DNA from 2 places in the Thioclava sp. NG1 genome. Region 2 is predicted to be linked to the other one. Evidence: riboswitches for the same ligand, from Rfam matches in the RefSeq annotation. Region 2 holds a riboswitch; the other holds the start of a gene.
What was found. A riboswitch is a leader RNA that binds a small molecule or an ion and turns the genes downstream of it on or off. The one in region 2 is predicted to bind cobalamin.
Positions count from the first base shown of each region.

Region 1: another riboswitch for cobalamin. It lies ahead of DEM26_RS07355 (TonB-dependent receptor plug domain-containing protein); the one in region 2 lies ahead of DEM26_RS10720 (hypothetical protein).

Region 1 covers NZ_QFBB01000003.1:369,620-384,199, reverse strand. Annotated here, with positions in the region: gene DEM26_RS07395 (carboxypeptidase M32) at 1-825, shown strand, start outside; gene DEM26_RS07390 (ABC-F family ATP-binding cassette domain-containing protein) at 910-2,763, opposite strand; gene ndk (nucleoside-diphosphate kinase) at 3,035-3,457, shown strand; gene DEM26_RS07380 (TfoX/Sxy family DNA transformation protein) at 3,459-3,818, opposite strand; gene DEM26_RS07375 (RrF2 family transcriptional regulator) at 4,393-4,872, opposite strand; gene speB (agmatinase) at 5,265-6,236, shown strand; gene DEM26_RS07365 (DUF1499 domain-containing protein) at 6,233-6,658, shown strand; gene DEM26_RS07360 (DUF475 domain-containing protein) at 6,822-7,859, shown strand; cobalamin riboswitch at 7,889-8,082, shown strand; gene DEM26_RS07355 (TonB-dependent receptor plug domain-containing protein) at 8,221-10,035, shown strand; gene DEM26_RS07350 (ABC transporter substrate-binding protein) at 10,022-10,888, shown strand; gene DEM26_RS07345 (FecCD family ABC transporter permease) at 10,885-11,868, shown strand; gene DEM26_RS07340 (ABC transporter ATP-binding protein) at 11,868-12,614, shown strand; gene DEM26_RS07335 (cobalamin-binding protein) at 12,614-13,405, shown strand; gene DEM26_RS07330 (FMN-binding glutamate synthase family protein) at 13,487-14,580, shown strand, end outside.
Region 2 covers NZ_QFBB01000005.1:11,140-25,719, reverse strand. Annotated here, with positions in the region: gene DEM26_RS10765 (ABC transporter permease) at 1-106, shown strand, start outside; gene DEM26_RS10760 (amino acid ABC transporter substrate-binding protein) at 349-1,119, shown strand; gene DEM26_RS10755 (amino acid ABC transporter permease) at 1,192-1,872, shown strand; gene DEM26_RS10750 (amino acid ABC transporter ATP-binding protein) at 1,869-2,654, shown strand; gene nrdF (class 1b ribonucleoside-diphosphate reductase subunit beta) at 2,674-3,651, opposite strand; gene nrdE (class 1b ribonucleoside-diphosphate reductase subunit alpha) at 3,660-5,819, opposite strand; gene nrdI (class Ib ribonucleoside-diphosphate reductase assembly flavoprotein NrdI) at 5,801-6,223, opposite strand; gene nrdH (glutaredoxin-like protein NrdH) at 6,239-6,460, opposite strand; cobalamin riboswitch at 6,558-6,752, opposite strand; gene DEM26_RS10725 (homocysteine S-methyltransferase family protein) at 6,830-7,879, opposite strand; gene DEM26_RS10720 (hypothetical protein) at 8,009-8,314, opposite strand; cobalamin riboswitch at 8,440-8,642, opposite strand; gene ppsA (phosphoenolpyruvate synthase) at 8,791-11,178, shown strand; gene DEM26_RS10710 (ABC transporter ATP-binding protein) at 11,203-12,321, opposite strand; gene DEM26_RS10705 (carbohydrate ABC transporter permease) at 12,324-13,217, opposite strand; gene DEM26_RS10700 (carbohydrate ABC transporter permease) at 13,214-14,095, opposite strand; gene DEM26_RS10695 (ABC transporter substrate-binding protein) at 14,125-14,580, opposite strand, start outside.

The DNA.
Region 1 (14,580 bases), on a different contig from region 2:
ACGCGCGGGCGGCTGGATATGTCGGTTCACCCGTTCTCCTCGGGCGGCGGCGATGATGCGCGCATCACGACGCGCATCTCCGAAAGCGACCCGTTCGGCAATATCTACTCGACGATCCACGAGGTCGGCCACGCCACCTACGAGCAGGCGATCGACGCGGCTTATCGCTTCACGCCGCTGGGCCATGGCGTCTCGATGGGCGTGCATGAAAGCCAGAGCCGGATCTACGAGAACCAGCTTGGCCGCTCGGCCCCGTTCACCGGCTGGCTGCACCAGCGCATGACCGATGCGTTCGGCGATCTCGGCATGGATAGGGAGGCCTTCCACGCGCTGGTCAACCGCGTCGACATGGGCTTCATCCGCACGGAATCGGACGAGTTGAACTACAACCTCCACATCATGCTGCGCTTCGATCTGGAGCGCGATCTGATCTCGGGCAAGCTGGAGGTCGCCGATCTCGAAGAGGCGTGGAATGCCCGCTTCGAGCAGGATTTCGGCGTGAAGGTCACCAAGCCCAGCCAGGGTTTCCTGCAGGATGTACACTGGTCGGTGGGACTGTTCGGCTATTTCCCGACCTATGCGCTCGGCAATGTCTATGCGGGCTGTCTGGACGAGGCGATGCGCGCGGTTACGCCCGGGATCGACGCAGCCCTCGCCGAGGGCGATGCGACGCCCGCGAAACAATGGCTCGACGAAAACCTGCGCGTCCACGGCGGGTTGCGCACGCCGCGCGAGACGATCCGGCATGCCTGCGGGTTCGAGCCGACCGAGACGCCGCTGCTGGCTTATCTCACGCGGAAATTCGAGGGCATCTACAAGCTGTGAGCCGAAGCGCTTGCCGAAAGGGCAGGCGCCTCCGGCGGGGATATTTGGGTCAAGAGGAAGGGGCGGGCGGCCCCTTCGACGATCTTAATTTTGCTCAGCGGTTTCCAGCTTTTCCAAGGCCGCCATCCAGAGTGCTTCGGCCTTCTCCATCGCCTGCGTCGCCTCGGTGTGCTTCGCTTGCCAGACCGCGAGGTCCTTTGCCTTTTCCGGCTCGTAAAGCGCGGGATCGGCGAGTTTCGCGTCGAGCTTCTCCAGCATGCCGCTAAGCTTCTCGACCCGGGCCTCGCAGTCGCGCACCTCGCGCTTCATTGCCGTCATCGCATCGCGGGAGGGCTTGGCCGTTTTCGGTGCTGCGGGCTTCGCGGGCTTGTCTTCGGGCGGCGGCGCCAGCAGCTCGGCGCGGTAGCTTTCCAGATCGCCCTGATAGGGCGCGACCGCGCCGCCTTTCACCAGCCAGAGCCGGTCCGCGACCAGTCCCAAGAGGTGCATGTCGTGGCTGACGAGGATCACCGCGCCGGAATATTCGGTGAGCGCGGTCACCAGCGCCTCGCGGCTCTCGATGTCGAGGTGGTTGGTCGGCTCGTCGAGGATCAAGAGATGCGGCGCGTCGAGCGTCGCCAGCAGGAGCGACAGCCGCGCCTTCTGTCCACCCGAGAGCTTGCCCACCGCCGTCTCCGCCTGATCCGCGCCGAGGCCGAAGCCAGCGAGCCGCGCGCGCAGCTTGGCGGGATGCTCGTCGGGACGCTCGCGCTTGAGATGGGTCAGCGGCGTTTCCTTAAGGTCAAGCTCATCCACCTGATGCTGGGCGAAATAGCCGATCCGAAGCTTGGAGGACCGCGTGATCTTGCCCTCCATCACCTGAAGTTTGTCCGCCAAGAGCTTGGAAAGCGTGGATTTCCCCTCACCATTTCGACCCAGAAGCGCGATCCGGTCGTCCTGATCGATACGCAGGTTGAGACGCTTCAGGATCGCCGGGCCGCCATAGCCGACAGCGGCGCTTTCCATCGCGATGATCGGCGGCGAGAGCTGCTCGGGCTCGGGGAATGTGAAGACCTGCTTGGCCGCTTCTTCCGGCGCGGTGATCGGCTCCATCTTCTCGAGCATCTTGACCCGCGCCTGCGCCTGCTTGGCCTTGGTGGCCTTCGCGCGGAACCGATCGACGAAGCTTTGCAGATGGGCCCGGCGCGCGTCCTGCTTCTTGGCCTGCGCGGCCTGCGCCTCGCGGCGCAGCCTGCGGGTGCGGGCAAAGGTGTCGTAGCCGCCCTGATAGAGGGTCAGTTGCTTGTCCTCGAGATGCAGGATCGAGCCCACCGCGCGATTCAGCAGATCGCGGTCGTGCGAGATCACGATCACCGTATGCGGGTAGCGCATCAGGTAGCTTTCCAGCCAGAGCGCGCCTTCGAGATCGAGATAGTTCGTCGGTTCGTCCAGAAGCAGCAGATCGGGTTGCGCGAAGAGCACGCCCGCCAGCGCCACGCGCATCCGCCAGCCGCCCGAGAAATCCGAACAGGGGCGCTTCTGCGCCTCCATGTCGAAGCCGAGCCCCTTCAGGATGGCGGAGGCCCGCGCCTCGCCCGACCATGCGTCGGTATCAGCGAGCCGCGCATGCACTTCGGCGATGCGATGCGGATCGGTCGCCGTCTCGGCCTCGGCTAGAAGACTGGCACGTTCCTCATCGGCGGCCAGCACGGTGTCGAGCAGCGAGGTCGAAGAAGACGGCACCTCCTGCGCGACGCCGCCGACGCGGGCGCGCGAGGGCAGGGCGATCTCGCCGCCATCCAGCGTCAGCTCTCCCCGGATCAGCCTAAACAGCGTGGTCTTGCCCGCGCCGTTGGGGCCGACGAGGCCGACCTTGTGGCCTTCGGGGATCGTAGCGGAGGCGTTCGCAAAGAGCGGACGGCCTTCGATCGAAAAAGAGATATCGGAGATGCGCAACATGGGGCCTGACTTGGCGCAGGGGCGCGCGACAGTCAATCGCTGCTGCGCGCCGCGCCGCTTCGGCTTGGCAAAAAATATCCCCGCCGGAGGCGTCCTTCGGCCCGTGACGCCCGGCGGCCCGCCGGTCTGCCTTGACCAAACGGTCACGAAACCGCGCTAGACTCGCCCCGGGCCCGCCCATGAGGGCTTTTCAAGCCAGCCCCTGCATGATAGCAGGCGCGGGATATTTCGGACCGGCTTTCCGGCCGCGAACACAAGGAAAGGGTCACACATGGCCATCGAACGCACGCTGAGCATCATCAAACCCGACGCGACCAAGCGCAACCTCACTGGCAAGATCAATGCCAAGTTCGAGGAAGCGGGTCTGCGCATCGTCGCGCAAAAGCGCATCCAGCTGACCATGGAACAGGCCGGCAAGTTCTATGAAGTGCACAAAGAGCGCCCCTTCTACGGCGAACTGTGCGAATTCATGGCGTCCGAGCCGGTCGTCGTTCAGGTCCTCGAAGGGGAAGGCGCGATCGCCAAGAACCGCGAAGTGATGGGCGCGACCAACCCGGCGGAAGCCGACGAGGGCACCATCCGCAAGGAATACGCGCTCTCCGTGGGTGAGAACTCGGTGCACGGCTCCGACGCTCCGGAAACCGCTGCGGAAGAAATCTCGTTCTTCTTCTCGGGTCTCGAGATCGTCGGCTGATCTAGCGTTTCGCGATCAGACCAATTTCCGAGAGGGCCGCGTCCAGCCGGGCGCGGCCCTTTTCTTTTGCGGAAGGCGCGGAGCTGTCCTCCGCTGCGATCCGCGCCTTGAGCGCGTCGAATTTCTTCCGGAATGCGGCCTTCTCGGCGCCGCGGCAGTCGTTCCACGGCCGACCCTGCAGCGCCATGTGCAGTGCGTAATAACCGATGAAATGGGCGGGGTTCCCGGCCTCGATCCAGGCGGCATAGGCGGCGTCCGCTCCGATCTCGCGCAGGTCTTCCGCCGAGGTGATCCCGGCGCGCATGAAACCTTCGGCGGTGGCGGGGCCGATCCCCTTGATGGAGGTGATAGAGGTGCTCATCGTGCCGGACGGTCCTTCGGGCCGCGCGGCAAGGGCAGCGCGACGGATTGGCGGATCATCGCAGTCTGAAGCTGGACTTCGCGCCACGCAAGAGCAGCGCGAAGGAGAGATCGAATGGCGGGCGGCGCGAAAACCGGCGGTGGATGAAGATGCCGGTTGCGGGGCCTGCCTGGGCCGCTATCATCGCGGCGCGAGAGAGGGCGTCAGATGGACGCCCAATCGTCGAATACGGTGCCGTTCTGTTGGGTCGTATTGCCCGTTTGGCCTTGTTGCTGGCCAGGACGGTTCGTGCCGCCTTGCTGTTGCTGGCCTGATTGATTGCCCGATTGCTGTTGCATGACCTAAGCCTTGTGATGAGTCGCGTTCTAGCGGGGTCTTCCCGTTGCTGCGACAAGTAGCCACAGGCTCTCGCCGAGAAAAGGGTCGGTCAAGCGAAACTGATTTTTGGTCGCATTGGCGTGAGCGACCGTCATGAAACTGTGACGTCGCCGACACGAAAGCGCGGATTTTGGCGCGAGTGCGTCAAGAATTCGGACCTATCGTGGCCGCCTGCGCGGAGCGTTGTTTCAAAGGGCTATCGCGCAGCTCGCGCCGCCGTGCAGATCGGGATGGGTTGCAGGCCGGGCAGGCTGAGCATCGCTTCCAGCGCGGTGTTGTTCTCGACCAGATCGGCGATGGTCTTGCGGTCGAGCGTTCCGTAAAACGCCTCGAGCGCCTCGCTCAGCGCATCGCGGAACAGGCAGGCGTCGCGCAGCGGGCAGGTGTTGGTCTCGGTGTCGAAACATTCCGCGAAAGGCAGGCGGGCCTCGAAGGCGCGCAGCACGTTGCCGACGCCGATCTGTTCGGGTGGGCGCGCAAGTTTCATGCCACCGGCGCGGCCGCGCAGGGTGGTGATGAAATCCTCATGCGCAAGGGTGTTGATCACCTGCGCCAGATGGTTCTCGGACGCATTGCAGGCTTCCGCGATCTCGTGCTTGCGCACGGTGCGGTCCGGATTGACCGCACAGAACATCAGCACACGCATCGCGAGATTGGTTCGAGTGGTCAAACGCATCGTAACTCCTCCAGCTCACGCGGCGGTGATATAGATAAGTTTGCCTCGCAAGTTTGACCTATGTCACATTCATTGGAAATTTTCGCGCCGAGGCGAGATTTTGCCGCGCCGTTGTCACGCGGGCCAATATCGGTTGGGTGAAGCGGGGCTGCCGGGCCGGCGCGGCGGGCGCGTCCATTCGATGAAGTCGCGGCACACGGTGGCGTGAGCGAATGAGAGCTTCGGTCTTCTGCGCCCGGTTCGCGCGGTTGCGGGCGCTGCCCGGCCCGGATCGTCCCGGGCGGGCCCTTGTCGGAGTGCGCGGGTTCGGACGCATCCCTCGTCGCCTTGCGGGGCAACTTGACCTCCCGCGAGGGCTGGCGCAGATTTCGCGGGCGAAAGGGAGGGCGCCCATGGCTCTGGAAGATGCGAAAACCCAAGTGGATCAGGCCTTTACGCGCGCAGATGCGCGCGGTCTGAGCTTCGAGAATACCTTCGGTGGCGCGACCAGCTTCTTGCGGCGGCGCTACACGAAAGACCTCGCAGGCGCGCAGATCGCCGTGACCGGCATCCCCTTCGATCAGGCGGTGACCAATCGCCCCGGCACGCGGTTTGGGCCGCGCGCGATCCGCGAAGCCTCGACGCTGCAGGCTTTCGATGCGCCCTATGGCTGGGGCTATGACCCGCTCTCCGAGCTGGCGATCGTCGATTACGGTGACATGCCCTTCGACTATGCCAATGTGCCCGAGGTGCCGGGCCGGATCGAGGCGCATCTCGGCGCGATCTTCGGGGCGGGCGTGGTGCCGATCACGCTCGGCGGCGATCACTTCATCACGCTTCCGATCCTGCGCGCGGCAGTCGCCGCGCATGGCGAGATCGCGCTGATCCAGATCGACGCCCATTCCGACACATGGGCCGATGACGACATGGACCGGATCGACCACGGCACTTTCCTCTACAAGGCGATCAAGTCGGGCGTCTTGCGGGCGGAGAATGTGGTCTCGGTCGGCATCCGCACCGACAATCCCGATACGCTGGGCGTGAACATCGTGGATGCGCCGAGCGTGCATCGCGAAGGGATCGGTCCCACGCTCGAACGCATCCGCGCGGTGGTGGGTGATAGACCCTGCTACCTCACCTTCGACATCGACGGTCTGGACCCGGCCTTCGCGCCCGGCACCGGTACGCCTGTCTGGGGCGGCCTGGCGAGCTGGCAGGCGGCAGAGCTGTTGCGCGGGCTGAAGGGCATCAACCTGATCGGCGGCGACGTGGTCGAGGTCTCTCCGCCCTACGATCCGACCGGGGTGACGGCGATCGCCGGGGCTCATGTCGCGACCGAGCTGATCGCCCTTGCGGGCTGGGCGATGCGGGAGAGGGGGGCATGAAACGGGCCGTGACGATCCTCGCGCTCGGGCTCGCCGTCGTGGTGGCGGCCGACGGGTGGGTGCGCCTCGCCCCGATTGATCCGGCGCGCTTCGATGTCGACGGGCTGGCGAAAGCGCCCGGTGACCACCCGGAGACAGGCGGGTTTCAGGCCGTGCGCGACGTCTCCGATCCGCCGGCGCAGATGGCCGCGCTCGACAAGATCATCCGGGGCACCGCGCGCACCAAGCGCGTCGCGGGCAGCGCCGACGAGGGCTACGCGGCCTATGTGACGCGCTCGGCCGTCTGGGGCTTTCCCGATGTCACCACGCTCTGGATCGAAGGCGATACGCTGCAGATCCGCGGGCACCTCGTCTACGGGAAATCCGATCTCGGGGTGAACGAGGCGCGGATCAAGGGCTGGCTCGACGAGGTCGGGCTCTAGCGGGCGCGACCCGCCGTGCGCAGGGTATCTTGCGCCGCGTTTTCCCGCCGACCCGCCCCACGCCGTAGGGTCACACAGACCAACTCTGACAGTGCGCTCCCTTGCGAAGACGGGGGGCGAAGCCTAAGTGAGGCCTCATGCAGCCGGAGCCAGCATGACCATCATGTATCGTTATTTTTCCTGGGCCATCGCCGTCACGGTGGCAGGGCTGGTCGGGTCCTTCGCGCTGGGGTTCGCTCAGACCGGCGGGCTTGGCGGCGCGGTCTCTTTCCTGATGATCACTGCCGTGCTGGCCGTGCTGGAAATCTCGCTGAGCTTCGACAACGCCATCGTCAACGCCAACAAGCTGCACCAGATGACGCCGAAATGGCAGCGTCGTTTCCTGACATGGGGTATCCTGATCGCGGTGTTCGGGATGCGTATCCTCTTCCCGCTTCTGATCGTCGTGATCGCCGCCGGGATCGGACCGTGGGATGCGGTTCTTCTGGCTGCGAAACACCCGGCCGAATATGCCGAGATCATCGAGGACGCGCATCTGTCGATCGCGGGCTTCGGTGGCGCCTTCCTGATGATGGTAGCGCTCACCTATTTCATCGACGAGGGCAAGGAGGTCGACTGGATCCGCGCGCTGGAGCGCCGGTTGCGCGCGCTCGCGTCGATCCGGGGCCTGGAGATCGGCTTCGTGCTGGTCGTCGTTCTGCTTTTCACCTGGATTCTGCCGGAGGGGCGCGAGGACGAGTTCCTCTTCGCCTCCATCTGCGGTCTTGCGACCTTTCTCGGCGTCGAGGTGCTCAGCCACGTGCTCGACCGGACGAATATCGCCGCCGAGACGGCCAAGGCGGGCCTCGGCGCGTTTCTCTATCTCGAAGTGCTCGATGCGTCCTTCAGTTTCGACGGGGTGATCGGGGCCTTCGCGCTGACCCAGAACCTGTTTCTGATCGCGATCGGTCTGGGGATCGGCGCGATGTACGTGCGCTCGATGACCCTGATGCTGGTGGAGCGCAACACGCTCAGCGAATTCCGCTATCTCGAGAACGGCGCCTTCTGGTCGATCCTGATCCTCTCCGTCGTCATGTTCGCGCAGACGCTGGTGGAAGTGCCCGAGGTGATCACCGGCCTGATCGGGGCCGGGCTGATCGGTCTCGCGCTGCTATCCTCGATCCGGTTCAACCGACGCTGCCGGCGCGCCGTGGAAAGCTGAAATATTCTTGACTCAGTGCGGCGCGCGCGGCACAGCAGGGGCACTTCGGTTCCGCGAAAGCGGATGAAAAGGGAACCCGGTGCGATGCGTGCATTCATTCCGGGGCTGCCCCCGCAACTGTGAGCGGCGAGTGACGGCTGACTGAGCCACTGGGGAGACCCGGGAAGGCCAGCCGGAACCAGGACCCGCGAGCCAGGAGACCTGCCGAGGCGCTCATCCTTTCTGCCTGTGCGGGGCGCGCAGCGGAGGCGGTCTTCCGTCAGTGGTGACATTTTTCACCGTCGGCGGAAATTCCAAATTTCCAAAGACTTGCAATGCGAAGTTCACGCGACCGCAGAGTCGCGGCACGAGGGAATTGGATATGATCCGCACCCGTTTGACCGTGGGCCTGATGCTCACCACAGCGCTGGCAGGCCCCGCGCTCGCGCAAGATGCGCAACCTTACCAACTCGATGAGATCGTGATCTATCACGGCGCGCTCGAGCCGCAATCGTCGGACAAGACCGCGCAGGCGGTCACCGTGCTGTCGCGCAAGGAGCTGGAGCGTTCGGGCCAGACCCGTCTCGCCAACCTGATCGCGCAGTCGCCGGGCGTCGGCATCCTGTCGCGCGGGCCGATGGGCGCGCAGACCGGCTTCACCATTCGCGGCGTGTCGCAGAACTACGTGAAGGTCGTGGTGGACGGGATCGACGTCTCCGATCCGTCGGCGACGCAGGTGCTGCCCGACCTGGGCCGGTTCAACACGTTCAACTACGACCGGGTCGAGATCATGCGCGGCTCGCAATCGGCGGTCTATGGCGGGCAGGCGGTCGCCGGTGTGATCAACCTCGACACGCCGCGCCCGACCGAGGATGGCGTGAGCCAAAGCGTCAAGCTCGAGCTCGGCTCCTACCACACCGCGAATGCGGCCTATAATTTCGGCTGGAAGAAGGGCGATGACGAGCTCGCGATTCAGCTGTCGAAAATTTACACTGCAGGCTTCTCGGCCGCCGACAAGAAGAACGGCAATACCGAGAAGGACGGCTACCGCGCCGACCGTGTCAGCCTGCGCGCGCAGAAGCGCATCTCCGACAATCTGCTGATCGGCTTCAACGGGTTCGCGCAGAACGATCGGGGCGAGTTCGACAATGCCTTCACCTCGCCGCCCTCCGACGACGGGGAATACACGATCCACAAGGAGCGGGGCGGACGTCTCTTCGCGAAATTCGCGACCGGCCCGCTCGATCACGAGCTCGGTCTGACCTATTACACGACCTCGCGCTGGTATCCGGTCTATGACTATGGCTACGAGGGCAAGCGCCGCAAACTCGACTGGAAAGCCTCGACCGATCTCGGGCCGGGGCGGCTGACCTTCGGGGCGGATCGCACGCTGGAAACCTATACAGGCACCTATGTCTCGGGCCACGTCCTGACGGCGGATACGGGTATCTTCGGTGAATATGCTTTCTCGCCGATGGACGGGGTGAACGTGACCGCCTCCGCGCGCCACGACGATCACTCGGATTTCGGCGGCAACACCACGGGTCGTCTGGGCGTGACGTGGCAGGCCGACGCCGCGACGCTCTACCGGGCGTCGATCGGCAATGGCTTCCGCGCGCCGTCGGGTTATGAACTCTATGACGGCTACGTGGGCAATCCCGACCTCAAGCCCGAGAAATCGCTGAGCTACGATCTCGGCGTCGAGCGTGACTTCGGTGCGCATAAGCTGACCGCGACGCTGTTCCATATCGAGGTGGACGACCTGATCGACTACGACGGCACCTACTACCAGACCTCGGGCACCGCGAAGCGGCAGGGGCTGGAGCTGGGGCTGAAAGGGCCGATCACCAGCAAGATCAACTACAGCCTCGGCTACACCTATCTCGACTGGAAGAACCCCGACGGGCTGTCGTCGGGATCGACGTGGAACTCGGCCTTCGGGCGTCATACGTTGACCGCGGGCATCGACGCGCAGGTGACCGACAAGATCACGCTCGCCGCCGATATGCGTGTGGTCACCGATCGTCAGAGCCAGCCCGATTACGGCCTGCTGAACGCGCAGATGACCTACGATCTGGGCAACGAGAAGGAGGCCTATCTGCGCATCGAGAACCTGACCGACACCGATTACCAGCTCTGGCCGGGCTACGGCACCTCGGGTCGCGCCGCCTATGTGGGGCTGCGTGCGCGGTTCTGATCTGAAATGGGCGGTTTGCGCCGCCCTTTTCGCCGCCTTGGCGGCGACCTCCTCCGCATGGGCGGAAGAGCCTGCGGGAGATGTGCCGCGGCGGGTCGTCTCCATGAACCTCTGCACCGATCAGCTGGCGCTGGCGCTGGCCGATCCGTCGCAGATCGTCTCGGTCAGCCATTTCGCGACCGACCCGTCGATGTCGGTGCACTGGAAACAGGCTGAAGACCTTCCCGTAAACTACGGTCGCGCCGAGGAAATCTCGATTCTCCATCCCGATCTCGTGCTGGCCGATACGTGGTCGAACCCCGACACGATCCGCATGTTGCGCACGCTCGGGATCCGGGTCGAGCAACTGCCGCCGGGCACCTCGCTGCCCGAGATCCGCGGCCGGATCGAGACGATGGGCAAGCTTCTTGGCCATCCCGGTCGCGCGGCGAAGATGCTCGCGGATTTCGATGCGCGGCTGGCGGCGATCCAGACACCCGCGCCGGGGCTGAAAGCTGCGATCATCGGGCCCTCGGGCTATGGCTACGGGCCGCGGACCCTTGAAGGGCAAATCCTTGAAATGGCAGGGTTTCAGAACGTCGTCAGCGGGCCGGGGCTCGACTGGGGCGGACGGTTGCCGCTGGAAGATCTGGTGATGGATCGCCCCGATCTGGTGGTCGTGGGGGGCTCGCAAGGCGGCACCGGCACGAGCCGCGCGCAGGAGGTGCTGGCGCACCCGGTGCTGCGCGATCTTCCGGTCGTGCGGGGCCTGCGCGATGCGAGCTGGACCTGCGGCGCACCGGCGATGCTGAATGCGGTAGGGCAACTGGCGACGCTTGGGCGCAAGTTCGAGAAAGAGAAGTTAACGCAATGAGTTATCGCGCGATCCTCATTCTCCTCTCAGCCTTCTGCGCGGTGCTTTTCGCAGCGTCGCTGCTGATCGGACCGTCGGGGATTTCGCCGCTCGACGGGATATCCGCGCTCATTTCCGGCGATGGCGCGGCGGGCTTGGTGATGCGCGAATTGCGCCTGCCGCGCGCGATCCTCGGTATCGGCGTTGGCGCCGCGCTGGGGCTGTCTGGCGCCGCGATGCAGGGCTTCCTGCGCAACCCGCTTGCCGAGCCTGGGCTGATCGGCACCTCTGCAGGGGCGGCGCTTGGCGCGGTCATCGCGATCCAGACCGGGCTCTACGCGCTCTTCGCCCTGGCCCTGCCGCTCGCCGCGCTGGCGGGCGCGGGCGTGGCCGTCGCGCTGATCTTGATCCTTGCCGGGCGCGAGGGCCGGGCGCTGGTTCTGATCCTTGCAGGCATCGCCGTCTCCGCGCTGGCGGCGGCGGCGACCGCGCTGGTGCTGAACCTCGCTCCGTCGCCCTATGCCGCGGCCGAGATCGTGTTCTGGATGATGGGCTCGCTTGCCGATCGGTCGATGACCCATGTTGCCCTGGCACTGCCGTTCCTGATCGTGGGCGCTTTGATCCTGCTACGCGCAGGGGCCGGGCTGGATGCGCTGAGCCTTGGGGAGGATGCTGCAGCTTCGCTTGGTATCTCTTTGAAAAAACTGAGGCTTCAGGTCGTCTTCGGGACCGCGCTCATGGTCGGTGCGGCCACGGCGGTCGCGGGTGCGATCGGCTTCGTCGGCCTCGTCGTGCCGCATCTGCTGCGCAAATCCGTGGGCGCGCGGCCCTCACGGCTGCTTCCGGCTTCGGCGCTTGGCGGGGCGGCGATGCTGACGCTGGCCGATATCGCGACGCGGGTGATCGCGCCCGAACGCGACCTGAAACTGGGGGTGCTGACCGCGCTGGTCGGCGCGCCGTTCTTCCTGTCGATGATCCGCAAGATGGGGCACGAGGGCTGATGCTGGAGCTGGAAAACCTGACCGTTCTGCGGGGCGAATGCCCGGTCGTCGATCACGTCTCGGCGCAGGTCACGCCGGGCGAGCTGATCGGGCTGATCGGGCCCAACGGCGCGGGGAAGACCTCGCTGCTGCGCGGTGCGATGGGGCTCTTGTCGCATCGCGGGGACAGCTCGCTGTCGGCGCTCGATCCGATGGCGCGGGCGCGGGCGGCGGCGTGGCTGCCGCAGGCGCGCGAAATCGCCTGGGGGCTGTCGGTCGCCGATCTGGTCGCGCTGGGGCGGTTGCCGCATGGCCGCGATCAGGCGACGCGCGGGGCGGCGGCGGTGGAAGAAGCGCTGCGCCGGATGGGGCTCGACACTTACCGAGACCGCGCCGCCACGCAGCTCTCGGGCGGCGAGCAGGCGCGGGTGCTGATCGCCCGGGCGCTCGCGCAGGAAAGCCCGCTGATCCTCGCAGACGAGCCCATTGCCGGGCTCGATCCGGCGGCGCAGATCGCGACGATGCAGGTATTCACCGCCCACGCGCAGGCGGGCGGCGCGGTCGTCACCTCACTGCATGATCTGGGGTTGGCCGCGCGCCATTGCACCCGGCTTTGGGTGATGGATCGCGGGCGGCTTGTGGCGGATGGACCGCCCGGCGAGGTCCTGACCGAGACGCTTCTGGCGCAGGTCTTCCACATCCGCGCGCACTTTAAAATCACGTCGGAAGGCGCTGTTTTCCAACCACTTTCCACATTGGGGATCTGATGGCATTTCCTCCTGAACGCATCGTCTGCCTGACCGAGGAAACGGTCGAGACGCTCTACCTTCTGGGCGAGGACGCGCGCATCGTCGGCGTCTCGGGCTACGCGGTTCGGCCCAAACGGGTACGGCAGGAAAAGCCGCGCGTCTCCGCCTTCATCTCCGCCGATCTACCGAAGATCCTTGCGCTGGAGCCGGATCTCGTCCTGACGTTCTCCGACCTTCAGGCCGACATCGTCGCGGGGCTGGTGCGCGAGGGCGTGGCCGTGCACGCGTTCAACCAGCGCTCGGTCGCGGGGATCCTCGACATGATCTGCACGGTGGGCGCGCTGGTGGGCTGCACCGAGCGGGCGGAACTGTTGGCCGCGGGCTACGAGACGCGTCTGGCGGAGGTCGCCGCGAAGCCGCGCCCGAGCCGTCCGCGCGTCTGGTTCGAGGAATGGAACGAGCCGCTGATCTCTGCCGTCGGCTGGGTGTCGGAGCTGATCGAGATCGCGGGTGGGCGCGATGTCTTCGCCGAGCTGGCGAAAGAGGGCAAAGCCAAGGATCGCATCGTCGCTCCCGAACAAGTGATCGCAGCCGCGCCCGAGGTCATCGTGGGCTCCTGGTGCGGCAAGAAATTCCGCCCCGAGAAAGTTTCCGCAAGGCCAGGCTGGCAGGACGTTCCGGCTGTTGCGCGAAACCGGCTGCACGAAGTCAAATCGACCCTCATTCTGCAGCCGGGCCCCGCCGCGCTGACCGACGGGCTCGATGCGCTCGAGGCGGCTATCTGGTCCGATCCGGGGTTGCGGGCGTAATTGTTCTTCGACATAGAACCCGCGCACGCTAGAGTGGGCGGGCAAAGCGAACACAAGACAAAAAACCCCGCGGGAGGGGGCATGTTCACGCGTTTCATACGGTTTTCTCCGCTCGTCCTGTCAGCCCTGCTGACGCTCTTCGCGCTTTCCGGCTTGATCCTGACAGATTGGTTCCTGGTCGCCGCGATCCTTTTCGGTTTCCTGACGCTGGTCGGCATCTACGACCTGATCCAGGGCCGCCACGCCATCACCCGGAACTATCCGATCCTCGGCCATCTGCGCTTCTTCTTCGAGGAGATCCGCCCCGAGATCCGGCAATACCTGATCGAAGGCGACGACGAGGAGGTGCCGTTCTCGCGTGCCACCCGCACGATCGTCTACCAGCGGGCCAAGGATATCGAGGACGCCAAGCCCTTCGGCACGCGGATGCGTGTGTCGGAATCTGGCTATCAGTGGATCACCCATTCGGTGAAGCCGCGCCACATCGAGGATAGCGATTTCCGCGTCGAGATCGGCGGCGAGACCTGCAAACAGCCCTACAAGGCGTCGATCTACAATATTTCGGCGATGTCCTTCGGAGCGCTCTCGGCGAACGCGATCATGGCGCTCAACAGAGGCGCGAAGATGGGCGGCTTCGCGCATGACACCGGTGAGGGCGGTATCTCGCGCTATCACCGCGAGGGCGGCGATCTGATCTTCGAGGTGGGCTCGGGCTATTTCGGCTGCCGCAATCACGATGGCAGCTTCAACCCCGAGAAATTCGCCAAGCGCGCGCAGGACCCGCAGGTCAAGATGATCGAGCTGAAGCTGAGCCAGGGTGCGAAGCCGGGCCACGGCGGCATGCTCCCGGCCGCAAAGATCACCCCCGAGATTGCCGAGGCGCGCGACATCCCGATGGATCGCGACTGCATCTCGCCCGCCTCGCATTCGGCCTTCTCGACGCCGATCGAGATGATGGAATTCATTGGCGAACTGCGCGAACTGTCGGGCGGCAAGCCAGTGGGTTTCAAGCTCTGCGTCGGGCATCGCCGCGAGTTCATGTGCATCGTCAAGGCGATGCTCGAGACCGGTATCACGCCCGATTTCATCGTCGTCGACGGCAAGGAAGGCGGCACCGGTGCCGCGCCTTTGGAATTCGCGAACCACATGGGCTTCCCGCTCGTGGAAGGGCTCAG
Region 2 (14,580 bases):
CGTGATCGTGGGGTTGTTCGCGGTGCTCGTCTATGACGCCCTGAGCCTGCTGGAGACCGCCCTCACACGCCGTCTGGGGCGTCCCTCCGCCGGGGCGGAAGCGTAGCGCACGGCCCGGTGAAAGGACGATAGCGTTTCGCCGAGACCGCGCGCCGTGGAACAGGCTTTCTTTCGCGTAGGGCATTGATGGAATTCGTTCCGCTTCCGCTCGGCGAGATGGGATAAAAGACTAATTTTATCAGATGCTTGTCTGGCGCATCGACTCCGGTATGCGGCGTTACTAGGTAAGGCGCCTGTCATTCTGACGCGCCCCACGGCGGCGTCTTCGACCTATCGGAGGTATCTCGCATGAAACCCGTTCGCATCCTCATCGCCATCGCAGCCCTCGCCGGGATCGTGGCGCCCGCGGCCCAGGCCGCGAGCCTCGCTGATATCCAGAAAGACGGCGTCTTCCGCGTCGGCACCGAAGGCACCTATCCGCCCTTCACCTACCATGACGAATCCGGAAAGCTGACCGGCTTCGACGTCGCCATCGCGCGCGCCATCGGCGAAAAGCTGGGCGTGAAGGTGAAGTTCCTCGAAGGCCGCTGGGACGGCCTGATCGCTGGGCTCGATGCCGACCGCTACGACGCGGTGATCAACGAGGTGGGCATCACCGATGCGCGCAAGAAGAAATACGATTTCTCGCAGCCCTATATCGCGTCGAAAGCGGCGCTGATCGTGCGCAAGGACGAGACCGACATCACCGGCTTCGACGATCTGAAAGGCAAGACCGCCGCCCAGACGCTCTCGAGCAATTTCGGCAAGATCGCCTCGGATCACGGTGCCGAACTGATCGGCACGAACGGGTTCGATCAGTCGATCGCGCTTGTCATCCAGAACCGCGCCGATGCGACGGTGAATGACAGCCTGTCCTTCCTCGACTTCAAGAAGAACAAGCCGGACGCCCCCGTGAAGCTGGCCGCGACCATGCCCGATGCGAACTATTCCGGCGTGATCATCGCGAAGGACCAGCCCGACCTGCTGGCTGCGATCAACAAGGCGCTCGACGAGATGAAGGCCGACGGGACCTACCAGAAAATCTCCGAAGAGTATTTCGGGGAAGACGTCTCGAAGTAAGCCGCATGTCGAGCCGCGCGCGCCTTCGGGGTTCGGCCCGGAGGCGCGTGAGGCTTGCAGAAAGGATCCGCTATGGCTGACTGGTTGCCCCTGATGTGGTCATCGCTCGTGCCGCTTTTGCAGGCGACGGTGACCTTCACGATCCCGCTGACGCTCATCACCTTCACGCTGGGCCTTGCGCTCGGGCTGCTCTGCGCGGTGATCCGGCTGTTCGGGCCGCGTCCGCTGGTGTGGATCGTGCGGTTCTATGTCTGGGTGATCCGGGGCACGCCGCTTCTGGTGCAGCTTTTCCTGATCTTCTACGGGCTGCCGAGCCTCGGGATCACGCTCGACGCCTTCGTGGCGGGGCTGATCGGCTTCACGCTGAATGTCGGCGCCTACACGTCGGAAATCCTGCGCGCGGCGCTGTCCTCGGTGTCCAAGGGGCAGTGGGAAGCGTCCTATTCCATCGGCATGAACTGGCGGCAGACGATGACCCGCACCATCGTGCCGCAGGCCTCGCGCGTCGCGGTGCCGCCCTTGTCGAACAGCTTCATCTCGCTGGTGAAGGATACGTCGCTCGCCGCAGCGATCACCGTGCCGGAACTGTTTCAGGCGGCGCAGCGGATCGTCGCGACCACCTATGAACCGCTCGTCCTCTATGTCGAGGCGGCGCTGATCTATCTCGCGCTCTGCTCGGTCCTGTCGGCGCTGCAGGGGCGGCTCGAACGGCGCCTCGGGCAATATGGCGGCTTTCTGGAGGAACGCACATGATCGAGCTGTCGAATATCACCAAGCGGTTCGGCGAGAACGAGGTTCTGTCGGGGATCTCGCTGTCTCTGCCTGAGGGCTCCGTGACCGCGTTGATCGGCCCCTCCGGTGGCGGCAAGAGCACGCTTTTGCGCACCATCAACCTGCTGGAAGTGCCCACGAGCGGCACGCTCGCCATCGGCGACGCTTCGGTGACGCTGACCGAAGGCGGCAAGCTGTCGCGCGCCCAGATCCAGTCGATCCGGCAACAGACCGGGATGGTGTTCCAGAACTTCCAGCTCTTCCCGCATCGCACCGCGATCGAGAACGTGATGGAGAGCCTCGTGACCGTGCAGAACTGGCCCGCCGCGAAAGCCCGCGAGCGCGCGATGTCGCTCTTGGAGAAGGTCGGAATGGCGCATAAGGCCGATGCCTGGCCCGCGACGCTTTCGGGCGGGCAGCAGCAGCGCATCGCGATTGCCCGCGCGCTCGCCCCGTCGCCGAAAGTGCTGCTCTGCGACGAGCCGACCTCGGCGCTCGATCCGGAACTGGCGGCGGAAGTCGTCGACGTTCTGGCACAGCTGGCCCGCGAGGGCACGACGATGGTGATGGCGACCCACGACCTGCGCCTTGCCTCGCAGATCGCCGAGCGGGTGGTCGTGCTGGAAAGCGGCGGCGTGGTCGAGACCGGCCCGGCGCGGCAGGTCTTCGACGCGCCCGAGCGCGAGCGCACCAAGCGGTTCATCGCCACGCTGAAATCGACCGGCGAGACCGCAGCCCCGGATACTGCCCCGCGCCCCGTCTGAGGCGCGGGCGGCGGCGGGTTCAAAACGCCCAGTCCTCGTCCTCGGTCGCGACCGCCTTGCCGATCACGTAGCTCGATCCCGAGCCCGAGAAGAAGTCGTGGTTTTCGTCCGATCCGGGCGAGAGCGCGGCGAGGATCGCGGGGTTCACGCGCGTCGCCTCTTCGGGGAAGAGCGCCTCATAGCCGAGGTTCTGCAGCGCCTTGTTGGCGTTGTAATGCAGGAAGTGCTTCACATCCTCCGTCAGGCCCAGACCGTCATAGAGCTGCTCGGTATAGCGGCCCTCGATGTCATAGAGGTCGAACATCAGCGAGAAGGCAAAATCCTTGATCTCGGTGCGCTCGGTCTCGGTCGCCCGCTCCAACGCGCGCTGGAACTTGTAGCCGATGTAATAGCCGTGGATCGCCTCGTCGCGGATGATCAGGCGGATCAGGTCGGCCGTGTTGGTCAGGCGCGCGCGGCTCGACCAGTGCATCGGCAGGTAGAAGCCCGAATAGAACAGGAAGCTTTCCAGAAAGACGCTCGCCACCTTGCGCTTCAACGGGCTCGCCGTCGCGTCGTATTCGTCGAGGATCAGCCGCGACTTGGCCTGCAGATGCGGGTTTTCCTGCGACCAGCGGAACGCCTCGTCGACCTCGGCGGTGTTGCACAGTGTCGAGAAGACCGAGGAATAGCTGCGCGCATGCACGGCCTCCATGAAGGCGATGTTGGACAGCACCGCTTCCTCATGGGGCGTCGCCGCATCCGCCATCAGCGCAGGCGCGCCCACGGTGTTCTGGATCGTGTCCAGCAGCGTCAGCCCGGTGAAGACCCGGATCGTGAGCGTCTGCTCATCCTCGGTCAGTTGCGACCAGCTTTGAATGTCGTTCGACAGCGGCACCTTCTCGGGCAGCCAGAAATTCGAGGTGAGCCGGTTCCAGACTTCGAGATCCTTGTCGTCCTGAAGGCGGTTCCAGTTGACGGCACGCGGAACGGGGCGGGATGTGTGCAGATCTTTCATGGCGGGCCTCACAGGGAACAGGATACGCAGCCCTGCACCTCGGTCCCCTCGAGGGCCGCTTGGCGCAGGCGGATGTAATAGATGGTCTTGATGCCGCGCCGCCATGCATAGATCTGGGCGCGGTTGATGTCGCGGGTCGTGGCCTCGGCCGGGAAGAACAGCGTCAGCGAGAGACCTTGATCGACATGCTCGGTCGCTGCCGCATAGGTGTCGATGATCGCCTCGGGGCCGATCTGATAGGCGTCGCGGTAGAACTCGAGATTGTCGTTCGTCATGTAGGGCGCGGGGTAATAGACCCGGCCGATCTTGCCTTCCTTACGGATCTCGATCTTCGCGGTGATCGGGTGGATCGAGGCTGTCGCGTTGTTGATATAGCTGATCGAGCCGGTGGGCGGCACGGCTTGCAGGTTGCGATTCCACAGGCCGCACTCCATGACCCGGTCGCGCAGCTCGGCCCAGTCGGCGCGGGTGGGCAGGGTGATCCCGAAGCGGTCGAACAGGGCCGTTACGGTGTCGCTCTCAGGCAGAAAGTCGCGGGTGACGTATTTCTCGAAGAAGCTGCCATCGGCATAGGCAGAGGCCTCGAACCCCTTGAAACTCCGGCCATGCTCGGCGGCCAGCCGGTTCGACTCCGCCAGCGCGTGATAGGCTACGGCGGCGAAATAGACGGAGGTGAACTCGATCCCCTCGGGGCTGCCATAATGGACGCGCTCGCGGGCGAGGAAACCGTGCAGGTTCATCTGACCCAGACCGATCGCGTGGCTTTCCTCGTTGCCCTTGCGGATCGAGGGGACGGCGTTGATCGCGCTCATCTCCGACACCGCCGAGAGCGCCCGGATCGCGGCCCCGACGCTCGCGCCCAGATCGCCGCCATCCATCACCTTGGCGATGTTGAGCGAGCCCAGATTGCACGAGATATCCGTGCCCATCCGCGCATAGCCCAAGTCCTCATCGAACTCCGACGGCTCGGCCACCTGCAGGATTTCCGAGCACAGGTTCGACATGGTGATCCGTCCCGCGATCGGGTTGGCGCGGTTCACCGTGTCTTCGAACATGATGTAGGGATAGCCGCTTTCGAACTGGATCTCGGCCAGCGTCTGGAAGAAGGCGCGGGCGTTGATCTTGCGTTTGCGGATCCGCGCGTCATCGACCATCTCGTGGTATTTCTCGGTCACGGAAATCTCCGAGAAGGCGCAGCCATAGACCCGCTCCACGTCATGCGGCGAGAAGAGATACATCTCCTCGTTCTTCTTCGCGAGCTCGAAGGTGATGTCGGGGATCACCACGCCGAGGCTCAGCGTCTTGATCCGGATTTTCTCGTCCGCATTCTCGCGCTTGGTGTCGAGGAAGCGCAGGATGTCGGGGTGATGGGCGTGCAGATAGACCGCGCCCGCGCCCTGACGCGCGCCCAGCTGGTTGGCATAGCTGAAGCTGTCTTCGAGCAGCTTCATCACCGGGATCACGCCCGAGGATTGGTTCTCGATCCCTTTGATCGGCGCGCCATATTCGCGGATATTGGTCAGCATCAGGGCCACGCCGCCGCCGCGTTTGGACAGTTGCAGCGCCGAGTTGATGCCGCGCCCGATGCTTTCCATGTTGTCTTCCAGCCGCAGCAGGAAGCAGGAGACGAATTCGCCCCGCGCCTTCTTGCCCGCATTGAGGAAGGTCGGCGTCGCGGGCTGGAAGCGGCCTGCCAGCATCTCCTCCATGAGGCGCATCGCCAGCGCCTCGTCGCCGCGCGCGAGCGTCAGTGCCACCATCACGACGCGGTCTTCGTAGCGTTCGAGGTACCGCTGCCCGTCGCGGGTCTTCAGCGTGTAGGAGGTGTAATATTTGAACGCGCCGAGGAAGGTCGGAAAGCGGAACTTGGCCGCGAAAGCCGCATCCCAGATCGCGCGCTGGAAGTTGCGCGAATACTGATCGAGCACGGCGGCGTCGTAATAGCCTTCCTCCACCAGATAGCCGAGCTTCTCGTCCAGCGAATGGAAGAACACCGTGTTCTGGTTCACATGGCGCAGGAAATATTGCCGCGCCGCCATCCGGTCGGCGTCGAAGCGGATATTGCCCTCCGCGTCATAGAGGTTGAGCATTGCGTTGAGCGCGTGGTGATCAAGCCCCGCGAATTCCGAGGCCGTGGCCCCGCTCGGTTTCACGTCGCTGTCGAGCATTCCAGCCTCCAGAAATTGTCGAGACCCGCGCGCACGCGGTCGATGTCAGTGTCGGTACCCGCCAGTTCGAACCGGTAGAGAACGGGGATATTGCATTTGCGCGCCAGCAGATCGCCCGCGCAGGCGAAAAGCGCGCCGAAATTGCGATTGCCGCTGGCGATTACGCCGCGCAGACCCGCGCGGCGGGCGGGATCGTTGAGAAAGGCGATGACCGGTTTCGCGACCGCGCCGCGCCCCTTGCCGTCGGCGTAGCTCGGGCAGATCAGGACGTAGGGGCCGGGCGGGTACGGCATCGGAGCCTCCGCCGAGAGGGGCAGACGCAGCGCGGGCAGACCCAGCCGCTCCACGAAGCGCTGCGTGTTCCCCGAGGCCGAGGAGTAATAGATCAGCCTTGCCTGTCCCATGATCCGGGCCCGCGCTCAGTTGAGCTGTCCGATCATGTCGGGCCGGAAGCCCGCCCAGTGATCCTCGCCCGCGATCACCACGGGCGCCTGACGGTAGCCGAGGTCCTGCACCATCTCCATCGCGGCGGCATCCTCGGTGAGGTCGATCACGTTGTAGTCGATCCCCTTCGCATCCAGCGCACGGGTCGTGGCGGTGCATTGCACGCAGGCCGGTTTCGAATAGACGGTGATGGTCATGTGTCCTGTCCCTTTGTTTGCTGTCGGCCGCGTAGGACAAGGCTCGTGGGCAGGGTGCCGCAGCACATAGCCACGCGCCCGGGCCCTCCGCCGCGGTCGTCGTCTATCTGCTCTGGCAGGTCTCCTGGCTCGCGGCTCGAACGCCTCTCGGTCCGTCTTCCCGGCGCATCGCACCAGTGACATTCGGACATCAGGCTCGCCGCTTACAGTTGCGGGGGCAGCGCCGGAATTCCACCGGCTTCCCTCTTCGCCTGCGGAGTGACTCGCAGGAACCAAAGCAACATCATATTGGGATGCATGGTGTGGTGGTGTCAATATATAGATTGCCCTGGCGCGCGAAACTCTCGCGCGACAGGGCTGTGTCAAGGCTCAGGCCCCGTCGCCGAGCGCCCGGATATGCGCCGGAAGGCGGGCGTTCTGGCCATACATGAAGTGGTTCTCCATGCGCTCCGAGAAGCGGCTGGCCTCGGTCTCGCGACCCACGGCCTCGGCCATCTCGCGGATATGCATCGGGCTCGCCCCGCAGCACACGCCGAGATAATTCACCCCGATCGCCTGCGCCTCACGCGCGAAGGCGCCGATCTCGTAGCGGTTGCAAGCCAGCGGATCGAGCGCGGTCGGAAAGGTCCGGCCATGCGGCGAGGGGCAGGTGCAGCCGTTGTGATCGGAGAGGTTGAAGAAGGTGGGCTCCTCCTTCGTGGTCCGGTAGGGCACGGGCAGGGCGCCGACATGGCAGCTCACCGCCGCGCGCACCTTGCGCAGCCACGGCATCATCGTCTGCGGCCCGCGGAAGCAGTTCAGCCCGACGACATCGGCGCCCGCCTGTTCGAGCTGCTGGCAGGTCTCGACGATGCCGACCCCGTCCATCATCTCGTTGGCCGCCATCGGTGCCAGCGTCAGCACCACCGGCAGCCCCGACGCCTTCGCGGCCTCGAGCGCGCATAGCGCCTCGCTCGCGTAGTAAAAGGTCTCGCCGATGAGGATATCCGCGCCTTCCTCGACCGCCCAGCCGACCATCTCGTCGAACATCGCGCGCACCTCGGCCTGCCGCGCCGGATCGGCCGGGTCCCAGATATTCGTGTTCGAGATATTGCCCGCCATCAGGTTTCCGGTCTTGGCATTGGCGACCTCGCGGGCGATCTTCAGCGCCGCGCGGTTGAGCGGCTCCAGCAGGTCTTCCTTGCCGATCACGCGCATCTTCTCGCGGTGGCCGTTATAGGTGAAGGCCTCGACGATATCGCTGCCGGCGCGCTGGAAATCGACATGCAGATTGCGCAGCGCCTGCGGGTATTCGAGCGCCACCTCGGGCACGAATTCCCCGGCGGTCAGATAGCCGCGCCGTTCCAGTTCGAACAGAAAGCCCTCGGCGCAGATTACCGGGCGCGCGTCGAGCAGGCGGGTCAGTTTGTTGTCATTCATGGAGAGATCCTCTCAGTTCATCCATGACCATCGTTGGACAGAGCCGAGCCTCGCAGGGAACGAATGACGCTCCCTACTGCAATGGTCCTCGGTCGGGCCGCAGAGAGCGACCGCAAGACGAAAAGCGGGTCAGAGGCCGCGCCGGGCGCGTGCCCCGCCGCGCCGCACCGGCGGGGGCATCTCGATCGGCAAGGCGAAAGGCTGCGGGGTCAGCGACTCCAGCAACAGCTCGCAGAACACCTCCACCGCTGGTGAGATCAGGGAGTGCGGATAGGCCTGCATATGGGCGACGATCGCCGCCTTCGCATAGGGCATGTCGCCCGGCAGCGTGCCAAGCCATTCCATGTAGCCCAGCGTGCCCAGCTCACGCGCCCGCAGCGGCGAGATCGGCCCTATATCGAGTTGTAAGAGTGAAAGCGTTCGTTCCAAAAGCATCGCGCCCTCCGCGCAAAAGGGCGGGATTGGTCGCGGCACGGCGATATGCGAGGTCCGATCTGGTCCATCTCTCGACTCTCCGTCCCAGGGCACCCCGCCCGGGTTTAAGGTGACCGAGATGCGCTAAGCGCGCATCCGAGATGGCAGGTCTCCTGACTCGCGGGTCGTGGCTTCACCGGACCTTCCCAACCTTTGCAGGTCAGTGGCGTTTTCGGTGGCGCTCGCCGCTTACAGTTGCGGGGGCAGTCACGGAGTTGGGCCTCGCCCGCACCGTGTTCCCTTTTCAGCCGACCCTTTGGGGCCGGACACCATCCCGGATTTGATCGCAGGAAAATCTCACGCTGTCCAGAACGGATTGGGCGGCGGAGGGTACGCGGGCAGAGCCCCGTCCGAAAGGCCCCGCGTTGACAGAGATCAAGGCCCCGATGCGCGCCTCGGATAGAGTGCCCGCAAGTGCAAACAGGAGAGGCGAGCCCATGACGACGAAGAAAGAAGTCATTCCTTTCGATAGCTTACGCCGCGAAGATGTCGCGCTTGTGGGCGGCAAGAACTCTTCGCTCGGCGAGATGGTGCAGGAGTTGGGCGCCAAGGGTATTCAGGTCCCGCCGGGCTTCGCCACCACCGCCGACGCCTATCGGATGTTTCTTGAAGAGAACAAACTGACCGAGGCCATCGCGGGCTATCTTGCGGATTACGATGCGGACAAGATCAGCCTGCATGTCGCGGGGCAAAGCATTCGCGACACCATCGTGGCCGGGGACTGGCCCGCCTCGACCGAGGCGGCGATCCGGGAGGCGTATCGCGATCTGTCCAAGCGGGCAGGGGTGCCCGAGGTCTCCGTCGCCGTGCGCTCGAGCGCGACGGCCGAAGATCTTCCCGATGCCAGCTTCGCCGGTCAGCAGGAGACCTATCTCAACGTCTCGGGCGAGGAGGAGCTTCTGACCGCCTGCCGCAATTGCTATGCCTCGCTCTTCACCGACCGCGCGATCACCTATCGCAAGCTCAGAGGGTTCAATCACCTCGATGTCGCGCTCTCCGTGGGCGTTCAACAGATGGTACGCTCGGATATCGGCGGGTCGGGGGTGATGTTCTCGATCGACACCGAAACCGGCTTCGACAAGGTCGTGCTGATCAGCGCGGCCTGGGGCTTGGGCGAAAACGTCGTGCAAGGCGCGGTCACGCCGGACGAGTTTCAGGTCTACAAGCCGTTCCTCGGTAAGACGGGGATCAAACCGATCATCGAGAGGAAGCTCGGCGCGAAAGAGATCAAGATGATCTATGCCGGGCCGGACGCTCCGAACCCGGTGCGCAACGTGCCGACCTCGAAAGCCGAGCGCGGGAGGTTCGTCCTGTCGGATGACGAGGTGCTCGACCTCGCGCAGCAAGCGGCGACCATCGAAGCGCATTACGGGCAGCCGATGGACATGGAATGGGCCAAGGACGGCGTCACGGGCAAGCTTTACATCGTGCAGGCGCGCCCCGAGACGGTGCAGTCGCGAGTCTCCGCCGGGTCTTTGCGGCGTTACACGATCGGCGCGCACGGTCCGGTCGTCGTCAACGGTCTGTCGGTGGGCGAGCAGATCGCGACCGGGCGGGTCTGCCTGATCGAGGACGTCAAGGACATCGACGATTTCGTGGACGGCTCGATCCTTGTCACCTCGACGACGGACCCCGACTGGGTGCCGGTGATGAAACGGGCCTCGGCGATCATCACCGATCACGGAGGTAGAACCAGCCATGCCGCCATCGTCAGCCGCGAGTTGGGTGTTCCCGCCGTCGTCGGGTGTGGAGATGCGACCCATGTGCTGCATGACGAGCAGGAGGTGACCGTCTGCTGCGCCGAAGGAGACGAGGGTCTGGTCTATGACGGCTTTGCCGAGTTCACGGTCGAAGATCTGAACCTCGACGCGGTGCCGGAAACCAAGACCAAGGTCATGCTCAACCTCGCCAACCCGGCGATCGCGGCGCGCTGGTGGCGGCTGCCGATCGATGGTGTCGGTCTGGCGCGGATGGAATTCGTGATCTCGAACACGATCCGGGTCCACCCGATGGCGCTGCTGCATTTCTCCGACATTCAGGAGGCGGAAGTGCGGGAGGAAATCGAAACCCTCACTAGGGGATACGAGGACAAGTCCGAATATTTCGTCGATCAACTGGCGCTCGGCCTGTCCCGGATCGCCGCCGTGGCCTATCCGAACCCGATGATCCTGCGGCTGAGCGATTTCAAGACGAACGAATATGCCGACCTGCTTGGCGGGCGGCAGTTCGAGCCGGTGGAATCCAACCCGATGATCGGCTGGCGCGGGGCCTCGCGCTATTACGATCCGGCCTATGTCGACGGGTTCCGGCTGGAATGTCGGGCGATCCGCCGGCTGCGCGAAGAGGCAGGCTTCGACAATGTGCTGGTGATGGTTCCGTTCTGCCGGACGCCCGAGGAAGCCGACCGCGTGCTGGCGGTGATGGCCGAGGAAGGGCTGGTGCGCGGATCGAACGGGCTGCAGATCTACGTGATGTGCGAAGTGCCCTCGAACGTCATCCTCGCCGAAGCCTTCGCCGAGCGGTTTGACGGGTTCTCCATCGGGTCCAACGATCTGACGCAGCTGACCCTAGGGATCGATCGCGACAGCGACAGGCTCGCGACGCTCTTCGACGAACGCCATGCCGCGGTTCAGTGGATGATCCGGACGGTCATAGAGAAAGCGCATGGCGTGGGCGCGAAGGTCGGCCTCTGCGGTCAGGCGCCCTCGAACTACCCTGAATTCGCCCGCACCCTGGTGGAGTTCGGGATCGACTCGATCTCGGTGACACCGGACAGCTTCCTGAAGGTGAAAGGGCATGTCGCGGAGGCCGAAGGCAAAGGGTGACCGGACGCCCGCGGGCTGCACGCGTTAGAGGCGCAGCCCGGTCTCGGCGTCGAAGACCTTGGCCTTGCCCATATCGACCTCAAAGCTGAAGGGCGCGCCCGGAGGCAGGGCGTCCTCGGGCCGGACCCGGGCGATCACCTCGGTCTCGCCCAGGGCGAAGACGATCATCGTGTCCGGTCCGGTCGGCTCGACCAGATCCACCGGACGTTCGAAGACGAAACGGTCGGGGCCGGGCAGTTCGGTCCCAGCCATGAAGATCACCTCCGGCCGAAGCCCGAGGACGACCTTTTGCCCGTCGGGGGCGGTGATCCGCTCCGCGAGCTTTTGGGACAAGGGGAACCGAAGCGCTTCTGCCGCCCCCTCCGCCACTTCGACAGATACGCCTTCCGGCTCCCCGCGGCGCAGGACACCGGGCAGCATGTTCATCGGCGGCGAGCCCATGAAGCCTGCGACGAACAGGTCCACCGGATCGTCGTAGATCGCGCCGGGCTCGGCCACCTGACGGATATGGCCGTTATCCATCACCGCGATCCGTGTCGCCAGCGTCATCGCCTCGATCTGGTCGTGGGTGACATAGACGACGGTCTTGCCGAGCCGCTGGTGCAGCTTCTTGATCTCGGTGCGCATCTCGATCCGCAGTTTGGCGTCGAGGTTCGACAGGGGCTCGTCGAACAGAAACACTTCGGGCTTGCGCACGAGCGCGCGGCCCATTGCGACTCGCTGGCGCTGGCCGCCCGAAAGCTGGCCGGGCTTGCGGTCGAGATAGGGATGGATCTGCAGAAGCGTGCTGAACTCCTCGACGGCTTTGGTCTGATCGGCGCGCGGGACGTGGCGGGTCTGCATCCCGAAGGTGATGTTCTCGCGCACCGTCTTGGTCGGGTAGAGCGCATAGGACTGGAACACCATCGCGATGTCGCGGTCGCGCGGCGGGGTGTCGTCGACCCGTCGCCCCGCGATGTCGATATGGCCGTCGCTCAGCGTCTCGAGCCCGGCGATCAGGTTGAGCAGTGTCGACTTGCCGCAGCCCGAGGGCCCGACGAGGACAATGAACTCGCCCGCCTCGATCTCGAGGTCGATGCCCTTGATCACCTCGTTGGTCCCGAAGCGTTTGCGCACGCCCTGAAGGGAAATTCCCGCTGCCATCGCTACCCTTTCACCGCTCCGGCCGAGAGACCGCGCACGAACCACGCCCCAGCCAAGACATAGACCGCCAGCGTCGGCAGGGCCGCGATGATCGCCGCAGCCATGTCGACATTGTATTCCTTCACCCCCGTCGAGGTGTTCACCACGTTGTTGAGCGCCACCGTCACCGGGTTGCTGTCGCCGATCGTGAATGCGACGCCGAACAGGAAGTCGTTCCAGATCTGGGTGAACTGCCAGATCACGGTGACGACGATCGCGGGCAGCGACATCGGCAGCACGAGCCGGAAGAAAATTCCGAAGAAACCCGCCCCGTCGACCTTCGCCGCCTGAATGATGCCGTCCGAGACCCCGATGAAGAAGTTGCGGAAGAACAGCGTCGTGAAGGCGAGGCCATAGACCGTGTGCACGAGGATCAGCCCCGGGACCGTGCCCGCAAGCCCGAGCTGGCCCAGCACCCGCGCCATCGGCAGAAGGATCACCTGAAACGGAATGAAGGCGCCGAACAGCATCAGCGCGAAGATCGTATCGGCGCCGCGAAAGCGCCACTTGGTCAGCGCATAGCCGTTGAGCGCGCCCAGTATCGTCGAGATCGCCACCGCCGGGACGGTCATCATCACCGAGTTCCAGACATAGGGCGCAAGCCCGTTGCAACGCACACCCACGCAGGCGCTGTTCCACGCCTTCTCCCAGGCGCTGAAGTCAAGCGCCTGCGGCGGGCTGATGAGAGAGCCCTCCCTGATCTCGGCCAGCGATTTCAGCGAGGTCGATATCATCACCAGAAGCGGGATCAGGTAGTAGATGCAGAACAGCCCGAGCACCGCGAAGAGCAGCGCGCGCATCAGGCCGTGATGCAGCCCCTTGCGCCGGACGATCCCGCCTGTGCTGCGTGCGCTCATCCGGCTGTCTTCCTCAGTTCCGAGTAGAGATAGGGCACGATGATCGCGATGACCGTCATAAGCATCATCGTGGCACTCGCCGCCGCCACGCCCAGCTCGCTGCGCTGAAAGGCGAAGGAATACATGAAGGTGGCGGGCAAGTCGGTGGCATAGCCCGGCCCCCCGCCAGTCAGCGCGATCACCAGATCGAAGCTCTTGATCGCGAGATGGGCGAGGATGATGACGGTGGAGAGGAACACCGGTCGCAGCATCGGCAGCACGATCCCGGTATAAGTGCGCCAAGGGCCCGCGCCGTCGATCGCCGCCGCTTTCAGCACCTCGTCATCGACCGAGCGGAGCCCGGCCAGAAACAGCGCCATCGCATAGCCGGAGCTTTGCCAGACGGCCGCGATCACCACCGTGTAGATCGCGTAATGCGAGTTCACCAGCCAGTCGAATCTGAAGCTCTCGAACCCGGCCTGATGCATCAACCGCTCCAGGCCGAGGCCGGGGTTCAGCATCCATTTCCAGACCGTTCCGGTGACGATGAAACTCAGCGCCATCGGGTAGAGGTAGATCGTGCGGATCACCCCCTCGATGCGCACCTTCTGGTCGAGCAGGATCGCCAGAAGGATGCCGATCGCCATCGAGATCGAGATGAACAGGCCCGAAAAGACAAACAGGTTGCGGATCGCCACGTACCAGCGCGGCGTCTGCCAGAGACGGACATATTGGCTCACCCCGTCGAATTGGTAGTCGGGCATCACCCCCGAGCGGGTCAGCGAGATATAGGCCGTCCAGCCGATGAAGCCGTAGACGAAGAACAGGCTCGCCGCGAAAAGCGGAGAGACGACAATCGCGGGCAGGCGCCTTTCCAGCGCCCGCCCGAACCTTGCCATGGGGCCCGTCCTCCCGGACATTGCAGGCCCTAGTTTTCCTGCGCGCGCTTGACCGCGGCAGCGAGTTGCTTGACCGCGTCCTCGGAACTCATGTCGGAGTTGAAGAACGCCGTCACAAGATCGAGGAACTCGCCGCGCACCGAGCGGGGCACCGCCATCTCATGCGCCATCGACGGCACCAGCGTGTCGTTCTCGATCGCGGCCAGCAGGTCTTCGTGCGAGCGTTTGGCACAGGCGTCGAAATCATCGAGCGGCACATCCGTGCGCGCCGGGATCGACCCTTTCGCGAGATTGAAGACCTTCTGGAACTCGGGCGACATGATCAACCGCGCCAGCACTTTCTGGCCCTCGATGCGGTCTTCTCCCTCCACCTTGAAGAAGGTGAAGCTGTCCGAATTCAGCACGAAGCCCTTGCGCGGCGTGGGCCAGCACAGGAAATCCTTTTCCGGAACCTTGCCCGCCGCGAGGAATTCGCCCTTGGCCCA